DNA from 3 places in the Agrococcus citreus genome. Region 1 is predicted to be linked to each of the others. Evidence: predicted binding sites of a transcription regulator. Region 1 holds the regulator's gene; each other region holds the start of a gene.
What was found. The regulator LexA, encoded in region 1, represses DNA repair genes until DNA is damaged. The targets are predictions, from matches to a motif close to TCGAACANNTGTTCGA.

Region 1 (3,267 bases):
GAGAAGACACCGGTCGCCGTCAGCATGGTCCGCTCCTCGCCGGCGATCGGCACCCGGATGGACCGGGTGGACTCGAGAGCCACAGGATCGGGAGAGAAGTAATGGTCCGGCACGGACACGACAGTAGCGAAGGACGCAGCATGGCAGCACCGCACGAGACCGAAGCCACAGGTCCCGGACGCGCGACGGAGCGCATCCTGGCCTGGGGCGAGCGCGCGCAGGCGCTCCAGGACGACGACCTCGAGACTGGCCCCGGCGCCGGGCTCGACGACGGCTTCGACGGCGAGCAGCTCGAGCGCCAGGACCGCGCGGCGCTGCGACGGGTCGACGGGCTCCGCACCGAGCTCGAGGACGTCACCGAGGTCGAGTACCGGCAGCTGCGCCTCGAGAACGTCGTGCTCGTCGGGGTCTACTCCGGTGGCGCCCGCGGCGCCGAGGACGCCGAGAACTCGCTGCGCGAGCTCGCGGCGCTCGCCGAGACCGCTGGCGCCCTCGTGCTCGACGGCATGCTGCAGCGCCGTCCGAACCCCGACCCCGCGACCTACGTCGGGCGAGGCAAGGCCGAGGAGCTCGCCGAGATCGTCAAGGAGCTCGGCGCCGACACCGTGATCGCCGACAGCGAGCTCTCGCCGAGCCAGCGTCGCGCGCTCGAGGACAAGGTGAAGGTCAAGGTCATCGACCGGACCGCGGTCATCCTCGACATCTTCAGCCAGCACGCGAAGAGCCGGGAGGGCAAGGCGCAGGTCGAGCTCGCGCAGCTCGAGTACCTGCTGCCGCGCCTGCGCGGCTGGGGCGAGTCGATGTCGCGCCAAGCGGGTGGCCAGGTCGGCGGCCAGGGCGCGGGCATGGGCTCGCGCGGCCCCGGTGAGACGAAGATCGAGCTCGACCGCCGGCGCATCCACACGCGCATGGCGCGGCTGCGCAAGCAGATCAAGGGCTTCGCGCCCGCGCGCCAGGCGAAGCGCGCGAACCGCGATCGCTTCGAGGTGCCGGGCGTCGCGATCGTCGGCTACACGAACGCCGGCAAGTCGAGCCTGCTCAACCGCATCACGGGCGCCGGCGTGCTGGTCGAGAACGCGCTCTTCGCGACCCTCGACGCCACCGTGCGGCGCACGGGCACGCCCGACGGCCGAGAGTTCACGATCGCCGACACGGTCGGGTTCGTGCGCAACCTGCCGCACCAGCTCGTGGAGGCGTTCCGATCGACGTTCGAGGAGGTCACCGAGTCCGACGTCATCGTGCACGTCGTCGACGCGAGCCACCCCGACCCGGCCGCGCAGATCGCCACGGTCCGCGACGTGCTGGGCGAGACCGGCGCACGATCGATCCCCGAGATCGTCGTGTTCAACAAGGCCGACCTGATCGGCGACGACGAGCGGCTCGTGCTGCGGGGCCTGCAGCCCGACGCCATCTTCGCCTCCGCGAGGACGGGCGACGGGATCGACGCGATCCTCGCCGCGATCGCCGAGCTGCTGCCGCGGCCGGACGTGGCGGTGTCGCTGCTCGTGCCGTTCGACCGGGGAGACATCATCGCGATGCTGCACGACCGCTTCGAGGTGCTGCACGAGGCCTACGAGGAGGCGGGCACGCGCGTCGAGGCGAAGGTCACGCCGGCGGCGCTCGCGCAGCTCGACGAGTTCCGGGCGGTCTAGCTCCTCCTAGACCGCGCGCAGCACCGCGACGACGCGACCGAGCACGTCGGACTCGTCGCCGAGGATCGGCTCGAACGCCGAGTTCCGCGGCAGCAGCCACGTGTGGCCGTCGCGCTGCTTGAAGACCTTGACGGTCGCCTCGCCGTCGAGCATCGCCGCGACGATGTCGCCGTTGTCGGCCGTGCGCTGCTGCCGCACGACGACCCAGTCGCCGTCGCAGATGGCGGCATCGATCATGGAGTCGCCGACCACCTTGAGCATGAAGAGGTCGCCGGTGCCGACGAGCTGCTTCGGGAGCGGGAAGACGTCCTCGACCTGCTCCTCGGCGGTGATCGGGATCCCGGCCGCGATCCGTCCCACGAGCGGGACGAACGACGCCTGCTGGATGCTGCCGACGGTCTCGTCGGTCTCGTCGTCGACGAGCACCTCGATCGTGCGCGGCCGCGACGGGTCCCGACGGATGTAGCCCTGCAGCTCGAGCTGCCCGAGCTGGTGCGTGACGCTCGAGAGCGAGGAGAGCCCGACGGCGTCGCCGATCTCGCGGTAGCTCGGCGGGTAGCCGCGCTGTCGCACCGCGCTCTGGATCATCTGCAGGATCGCCTGCTGCTTCTCCGTCAGCTGCCTCGCCATGATGCCTGCTCTCGTTGGCCCGGGACGCCATGTCAGTGGTGCCTGGTGGACTCGTCCTGGTTCGAAAGCGTATCCGACGGAGCGCCCGGATCAGACGGACGTTCGAGCGTGTCGCCGACGCCAGGGGTAGCGAATCCTCAGCATCGGGGCTTGACTCGAACCACCAGTCGAAGATAGGTTCGAAACAGAGATTCGTGGCCGGTGCTCCCGGCCGAGCACCGGCCGCGAGTCCCACGAGAGGAGCAGGCCATGACTGCCATCGCCATCGCAACGACCACCGGCACCCCGACCTTCCGCGTGCGCATGACGCCGCGCGGCCGGCGTGCCCTCGCGCTGCTGGTCGCCGCCCCCGTCCTCGCCGCCGGCACCCTCGCCGGTGCAGGCGTGCTCGGCGACGCCCTCACGGGCGCCGTCGCCTCGTCGTCGGCGCAGTCCGCCGAGTTCGAGCACATCACGGTGCTCCCCGGCCAGTCGCTGTGGCAGATCGCCGCGAACGTCGCCCCCGAGGCAGACCCGCGCGACGTCGTCGCCGAGATCGAGATGCTCAACGGCATCGCCGGCGCGATCCAGCCCGGCGAGCAGCTCGCCATCCCCGCGCACTACTCGCGCTGACGCGCCGGTCGCGGCGGCGGTCGCGGGTCGTCCTAGGCTGGTTCGGTGACGAGCCTCGACGACCTCCCCATCCGCGACGACCTGCGAGGGCTGACGCCGTACGGCGCTCCGCAGCTCGACGTGCCCGTGAGGCTCAACGTCAACGAGAACGCCTATCGCGTGCCCGAGGCCGTGGCGCTCGACATCGTGCAGGAGATCGCGCGGGCGCTGCCCGACGCGAACCGCTACCCGGACCGCGAGTTCGACGTGCTCCGCCGCGCCTTCGCCGACTACCTCGGGCACGGCCTCGAGCCCGAGCAGCTGTGGGCGGGCAACGGCTCGAACGAGGTCCTGCAGCACGTCCTGCAGGCCTTCGGCGGCCCCGGCAGGACGC
Region 2 (3,267 bases), on a different contig from region 1:
GGCTCCGAGGCGGCGCTCGACCTCGAGCCGGCGTTCGAGCACGGCGTGCTCGCGCTCACGCCCGGCATCGCGCTCGACGACGTGCCCATCGGCGTGGGCGAGATCGGCGTGCTCGAACCGGGCCGCGCATCCGCCATCGTGTCGGCCGAGCGGGGCGACGGCATCGCGATCCTGCTCGGCGGCGTGCCGCACCCGGAGGAGTTCGTGATGTTCTGGAACTTCGTCGGGCGCGACCACGCCGCGGTCGAGCGCGCTCGCGCCGCGTGGATGGCCGAGCGCGACGCAGCAGCGGAGGCGCGCCCGCGGTTCGGCGTCGTCGACGACGGCTCCGGCACGACGCTGCCGAGCCCGCGCATCCCGACCGTCGAGCTGCTGCCGCGCGGGCGCGCGAAGCGGCGCTAGCCCTTCGCCGCGAGCTCGGCGAGCGCGAGCGCCATCGGTGCCGGCTCCCAGTCGTGCCACGCGCCCGGCATGACCCGGAACAGCGCGCTCGGGATCGCGGCGGCGAGCATCTCGGCCGTCTCGGTCATGCCGGGGAACGTCTGCGCGCCGACCATCGTGAGCACCGGCACGGTGATGCGGGCGAACCGCTCGGCGGGCCCGAGCTCCTCCGCCCACGCGAGCGACCGGGCGTCGGCGCGGTAGGTGCGGCTGCCGGCCGCGATCTGCGGCCACTCCGGCATCGCGCGCGCCTGCTCGAGGAACTCGCGCGGCATGTCGCGCATGTACTCGACCTGCGCCGCCTCGAGGTCGCCGGCGTCGAGGTGGCGCAGGATGTCGCGCTCGAACGCCGCGGCGCCGCCGGTAAACTGCCCGATGGGCGCCTCCCAGAGCGCGAGCGCCGTGACCGGGAGCCCCGCGTCGGCCGCCGCGAGCGCGATCGAGCAGCCGGAGGAGTGCCCGACGAGCACGGCGCTGCCACCCACCTCGTCGATCGCCGCGGCGATCGCGGCGATCTCGCGCTCGAGCGTCAGATCGCCCTGCGCCTCGCTGTCGCCCCGCCCGAGCCGGTCGTAGACGAGCGTCTGCACGCCGTGCTCGGCAGCGAGGCGCGCCGTCTCGGTCGTGGTCGCATCCGTCGCCCGGAACGGCCCGGCACCGGCGACGAAGACGACGCCCGGTCCCTCCCCGTAGCGGTCGAACCCGATGCGGTCGCCCGCGCTGGTGTCGGCGAATTCGGTCATCGCTGCCTCATCTCGGTGTCGACGTCATCCTGGTCGTCGCGCGCCTTGGCCCGCAAGACGTCGGGGCTCTGCACCGCGACAGCACTGCAGCGCCCCCGTCACCTCACACTGACCCGGTATGAGTTCTCCACAGGATGCCGAAAATTCGAACTGGTCTTCGACTGCTTGGTAGAATGGAACGCATCGAAGGCCACCGCTGACGGTGGCCACAGCAGGTGTCCGATGGGGGGCCGACGATGGTGCAGCAGTCGCGGGGCAGGTCGCCGGAGGCGGCCGCTGTGCGCGGTGCGATCGACGTGCTGCGCTCTGCCGCCGATGCGCTGCTGAGGTCGTTCGAGGCGCTCGGCGATGCGCAGCGCTGGGACGCGCTCGCCGCGGTCGGTGAGCTCGCGAAGCACGCGGACGGGCTGGTGGTGCGGATGGCGGGCCTGGTGGAGCAGGCGCCGCCGGCGTTCGATGCGCCGTCGTCGACGCGCGCGTTCGGGTACCGCGACGCGGCCGACGCGCTGCGGCACGAGCTGGGCGTGACGTCCAGCCGGGCGAAGGCGATCATCCGGGTCGCGGTCGCAGCGACTCCGCGGCCGACCGCGGGCGGGGCGCCCTTCGAGCCGCGCTTCCCGCACGTCGCCGACGCGCTCGCCGACGGGTCGATCGGCATCGACCAGGCGCGCGTGATCGTCGAGCAGCTCGGCGAGGGCCGCGGGCGCATCGACGACGACGACCGGCGGTTCGCCGAAGCCTCCCTCGTCGGCGACGCGACCGGCCAGCCGGCAGGCGAGGTGGCTGGCGAGCGCGGCTATGACGACACGGCCCCGACGCCGCCGGAGGAGCTCGCCGCGACCGCGCGGCAGTGGCTGCTCGCGCTCGATCCAGACGGCGCAGAGCCGCGCGAGGAGCAGCAGATCGCGCAGCGCTCGTTCACGATCTCCCGCTGCACCGACGGCATGTTCCGCGGCCGGATCGTGCTCCCACCGGCCGAGGGCGCGCAGGTGCAGGCGGTGGTGCAGGCCTACAACTCGCCGCGCACCAGCAAGGACCCGACGGCGCCGGTCAACGACGACGGCCGCTCGCCCGAGCAGCGCTCCGCCGACGTGCTCGCCGGCCTGTTCGCCGCCCACGCCCGCTCCGGCGAGACGCCCCGACCCGGCGGCCGCCCGCCCACGCTGCTCGTCGCCGTCACGCAGGCCGATCTCGACGCGCACGCCGAGGGCCGACCTGGCGTGTGCGAGATCGTCGAGACCGGCGAGATCGTCCCCGTCCAGCTCGCCGCCCGCATGACGTGCGACGCAATCATCCAGACGGCGCTCGTCGACGACGACGGCCACGTCCTGAAGATGGGACGCCGCAAGCGCCTCTTCACCGCCATCCAGCGACTCGCGATCATCCTCCGCGACAAGCTCTGCCAGGGCGAGGGCTGCGGCGCGCCCGCTTCCTGGAACGACGTCCACCACGTCCGCACCTGGGCCGACGGCGGCCCCACCGACATCGACAACGGCATCCTGCTCTGCACACGCTGTCACCAGGACGTCCACGCCGGCCGCCAGCAGATCGAACGATCCGGCACCCGCTGGAAGGTCCGACGCACCCTGCTCCCACCCATCCGCAGACCACGCGGCACGCGACGACGCGCACCCGACGTGCACCCCACGGCGCCGTTCCCGGTCTCGACCGGGTAGCGGACGCGCGACCGCAACGGATCCGCTACGACTGCTTGGCGGCCGCCTTCGCTGCCTGCTTGGCCTTCCGCACCTCGGCGAGCGACTCCTGGTCGACGATGTCGGCCACCGAGCGCTTCGAGCCCTCCTCGCCGTACGGCGCCGAGGCATCCCGCCAGCCGGCGCCGTCGAAGCCCGCCCGCTTGCCGAGCAGCGCGAGGAAGATGCGCGCCTTCTGCTCGCCGAACCCGGGCAGCGCCTGCAGCCGGCGCAGCACCTCGGCACCATCGGGATCGCCGTCGCGCCAGATCGCCCCGGCATCGCCGCCCCACTCCTCTACGACCACGGCGGCGAGCTGCTGCACGCGCTTCGCCATCGAGCCGGGGAACCGGTGCACGGCGGGCTTCTCCGAGAACGCCGCCTGGAAC
Region 3 (3,267 bases), on a different contig from region 1:
GTTCATGCTCGCGCTCGACGGCCACGACATCGGCACCGCGGTCACGGCGAGCGAGCTGCGGTCCTCGAAGCGTTCCCGACTCCACGGCGCGCCGTGGCGGCATCCGGTCGACGCGGCGGCGATCCGCGAGACGCCGACGCTCGTGCTCACCGGCGGCTGGAACGAGGAGTACGAGGAGGTCGCGGCCGCGCTCGTCGGGCTCGGCGCCGTGCATGAGGTGCTGCCGGGCCACGGCCATCGCGTGATCGACCACCCGGACTGCTCGGCACGCATCCGCGCGTTCGTCGAGGCGGTCTAGAAGAGCGTCGCCGCCGCGAGCATCGACTCGCCGGACGTGCTGGGCAGCCGCTTCGCGCGGTTGCCCTCCTTCGCGCGATTGCTCGGCGCGACCGCCGAGATGCCGGTGCCGGGTGCGACGACCGTGCGACCGAGGCCGTGGCTGCGCTGCAGCGGTCGGATGCGGTCGCGCAGCCACGAGCGGTAGTCGGGGTGGGCGTAGGAGCCGAACCGGCCGCGCTCGTCGCGGTAGATGCGGTCGTAGAGCGGCAGCAGCTCGCTGTGCTCGGCGCGCAGCCACGCGAGGTACCACTCGCGAGCGCCCGGTCGGAGGTGCAGCGCGCTCGCGATCGCGCTCGTCGCCCCCGCGTCGGCGATCGCCGCGAAGGCCGTCTCGAGGTGGGCGCGCGTGTCGGTGAGGCCGGGCAGGATCGGCATCGCGAAGACCGCGCAGTCGAGCCCGGCGTCGCGCACGGCGCGCACCGTCTCGAGCCGCGAGCGCGTCGTCGGCGTGCCGGGCTCGACCTGCTGCTGCAGCTCGTCGTCGAAGATCGCGATCGACATCGCGATCGAGACGGGCACGTCGCGAGCGATCGATGCGAGCAGCGGCAGGTCGCGCCGCAGCAGCGTGCCCTTCGTGAGGATCGAGATCGAGGCGCCATGCCGGGCGAGCGCGCGCAGCACGCCGGGCATGAGCCGGTAGCGGCCCTCCGCGCGCTGGTACGGGTCGGTGTTCGTGCCGAGCTGCACAGCATCGACGTCGCGGCGCGCGCCGGCGAGCTCGCGCTCGAGCACCTCGACGATGTTCGCCTTCACGACGATGCGCGAGTCGAAGTCGGCCCCCGCGTCGAGGTCGAGGTACGTGTGGGTGTTGCGGGCGAAGCAGTAGCGGCACGCGTGCTGGCAGCCCCGGTAGGGGTTGATCGTCCAGGCGCCGCCCATGAAGCCGTCGCCGGCGACGTGGTTGAGCGCGCTCTTCGCCGTCACCTCGAGGAACGACGCCCCGTCGAACCCGGGCGTCGGCCACGACTCGAGCACGCTGCCGCGCTCCTCGAGCCCGGGCAGCGCATCCGCGTCGACGTGCGTAGCCGTCTGTCCCTCCCACCGCATGCACCCATTCGAACACACGTTCGAGCACCGCGCAAGGCGCATCGAGCGGCGATCGGTCCGCACGTCGAGCACCTGCACCGATCTGCGGGTGGCGTCGGCCCGCACCCGCACGGCGGTACCGGACGGCCCAGGCGTTCGCGGCGGCTAGGGTGCTGAGCGTGGGCATGACGGGGCGGATGCGCGTGCTCGCGTCCGCGCTCTGGGCCACGATGCTCGTCGCGACCGGCACCGTGCTGCTCGCCCGCGTGCTGCGGCCGGCCGTCGCCGGCTGGCTCGACATGCCGTTCGAGCAGGGCGGCTGGGCGGGTCTCGTCGCCGCGGCGACGGTCGCGACGGCGGTCCTCGGCGGCGCCTCGCTCTGGCACGCGCTCATGCTGCCGCGGCTCGTGCGCGTGCGGCACGTCGACTGGCTCATCGCGGCCCTCGGTGCCGGCATCGCGCTCCTCGCGGTCGCGATCGTCGTGGCCGCGGCGATCGACCCCGCGCTCGCCCGGGCGGCGCTGCTGCTCGCGCTCCCGCTCTGGATCGCGGGCCTCGGGGTGGGGGTGCTCGCGCTCGCGATGCTGCTGCACGCCCGGCTCGCGCAGCGCGCGCCCGTGCCCGCCACCGTGCTGATCCTCGGGGCGGGGCTCCGCGGCCGCGACGTCGGGCCGCTGCTGCGCCGCCGCGTCGAGCGGGGCGCGCAGGTGTGGTGCGCAGCGCTCGAGCATCAACCGGATGCGCGGATCGTCGTCTCGGGCGGCCAGGGCGCCGACGAGGTGCGCACCGAGGCGTCGGCGATGGCCGAGCACCTCGAGCGGCAGCTCGGCGTGCCGGCGTCGGTCATCGACCTCGAGGAGGCATCGACGACGACGCGCGAGAACCTGCGGCTCTCGCGGCCGCTCGTGCGGGCGCCCCTCGCGGTCGTCACGAGCGAGTACCACGCCTACCGCACCGCGGGGCTGCTCGCCGAGGCGGGCATGCAGGGCACGGTCGTCGGCGCCTGGACCCGCCCCTCCTACCGCCCGGGCGCGATCGTGCGGGAGGCGCTCGCGATCGCCGCCGACCTCCGCTGGTGGTGCCTCGGCGCGGCGCTCGCCCTCGAGGCGCTCGCCGTGTGGGCGCTGCTGTCCACCTCGTAGCGGCAGGGGCGGCCCGGGCGCCGCCGTAGGATTGAGCGAACCCCCGCCGCCGAGGAGGAGACGCATGTCCGAGATCACTCGCGAGGAGGTCCAGCACCTGGCTGGACTCGCTCGCATCGCGCTCACCGACGACGAGGTGACGAGCCTCACGACCGAGCTCTCCGCCATCGTCGACGCGATCGCCACCGTCCGCGAGATCGCCGGCGACGACGTCCCGGCGACGAGCCACCCCGTGCCGCTCACGAACGTGCTGCGCGACGACGCCGTCGGCGAGACGCTCACGCACGAGCAGGCCTTCGCCGGCGCCCCGAGCCACGACGGCGAGCGCTTCCGCGTCTCGGCCATCCTGGGGGAGGAGCAGTGAGCGCCGACCTCACCCGCCTCGCCGGCCACGAGCTCGCGGGACTGCTCGCCGCCGGCGACGTCTCGAGCGTCGAGGCCACCCAGGCGCACCTCGACCGCATCGCGGCGGTGGACGGCGAGATCCACGCCTTCCTGCACGTCAACGACGGCGCGCTCGAGCAGGCGCGCGCGATCGACGAGCGACGTGCCGCGGGCGAGGAGCTGCACCCGCTCGCGGGCGCCCCCGTCGCGATCAAGGACGTGCTCTGCACGATCGGCATGCCCTCGACGTCGGGCTCGCGCATCCTCGAGGGCTGGATCCCGCCCTACGACGCGACCGTCGTCGCTCGCCTCAAGGCGGCCGGCCTCGTCGCCCTCGGCAAGACGAACATGGACGAGTTCGCCATGGGCTCGTCGA

Region 2: the regulator LexA is predicted to act here: its motif matches at 1,330-1,345, upstream of ABD106_RS09300 (HNH endonuclease signature motif containing protein).
Region 3: the regulator LexA is predicted to act here: its motif matches at 1,395-1,410, upstream of ABD106_RS01160 (Rv2578c family radical SAM protein).

What each region holds. Positions count from the first base shown of each region.
Region 1 covers NZ_BAAAKK010000006.1:21,712-24,978, reverse strand. The annotation lists gene ABD106_RS13250 (class I SAM-dependent methyltransferase) at 1-26, opposite strand, end outside; gene hflX (GTPase HflX) at 141-1,652, shown strand; gene lexA (transcriptional repressor LexA) at 1,659-2,282, opposite strand; gene ABD106_RS13235 (hypothetical protein) at 2,532-2,894, shown strand; gene ABD106_RS13230 (histidinol-phosphate transaminase) at 2,940-3,267, shown strand, end outside.
Region 2 covers NZ_BAAAKK010000005.1:108,673-111,939, reverse strand. The annotation lists gene ABD106_RS09310 (pirin family protein) at 1-402, shown strand, start outside; gene ABD106_RS09305 (alpha/beta fold hydrolase) at 399-1,184, opposite strand; gene ABD106_RS09300 (HNH endonuclease signature motif containing protein) at 1,463-2,860, shown strand; gene ABD106_RS09295 (HhH-GPD-type base excision DNA repair protein) at 2,886-3,267, opposite strand, start outside.
Region 3 covers NZ_BAAAKK010000001.1:240,656-243,922, forward strand. The annotation lists gene ABD106_RS01155 (alpha/beta hydrolase) at 1-298, shown strand, start outside; gene ABD106_RS01160 (Rv2578c family radical SAM protein) at 295-1,386, opposite strand; gene ABD106_RS01165 (YdcF family protein) at 1,551-2,507, shown strand; gene gatC (Asp-tRNA(Asn)/Glu-tRNA(Gln) amidotransferase subunit GatC) at 2,572-2,871, shown strand; gene gatA (Asp-tRNA(Asn)/Glu-tRNA(Gln) amidotransferase subunit GatA) at 2,868-3,267, shown strand, end outside.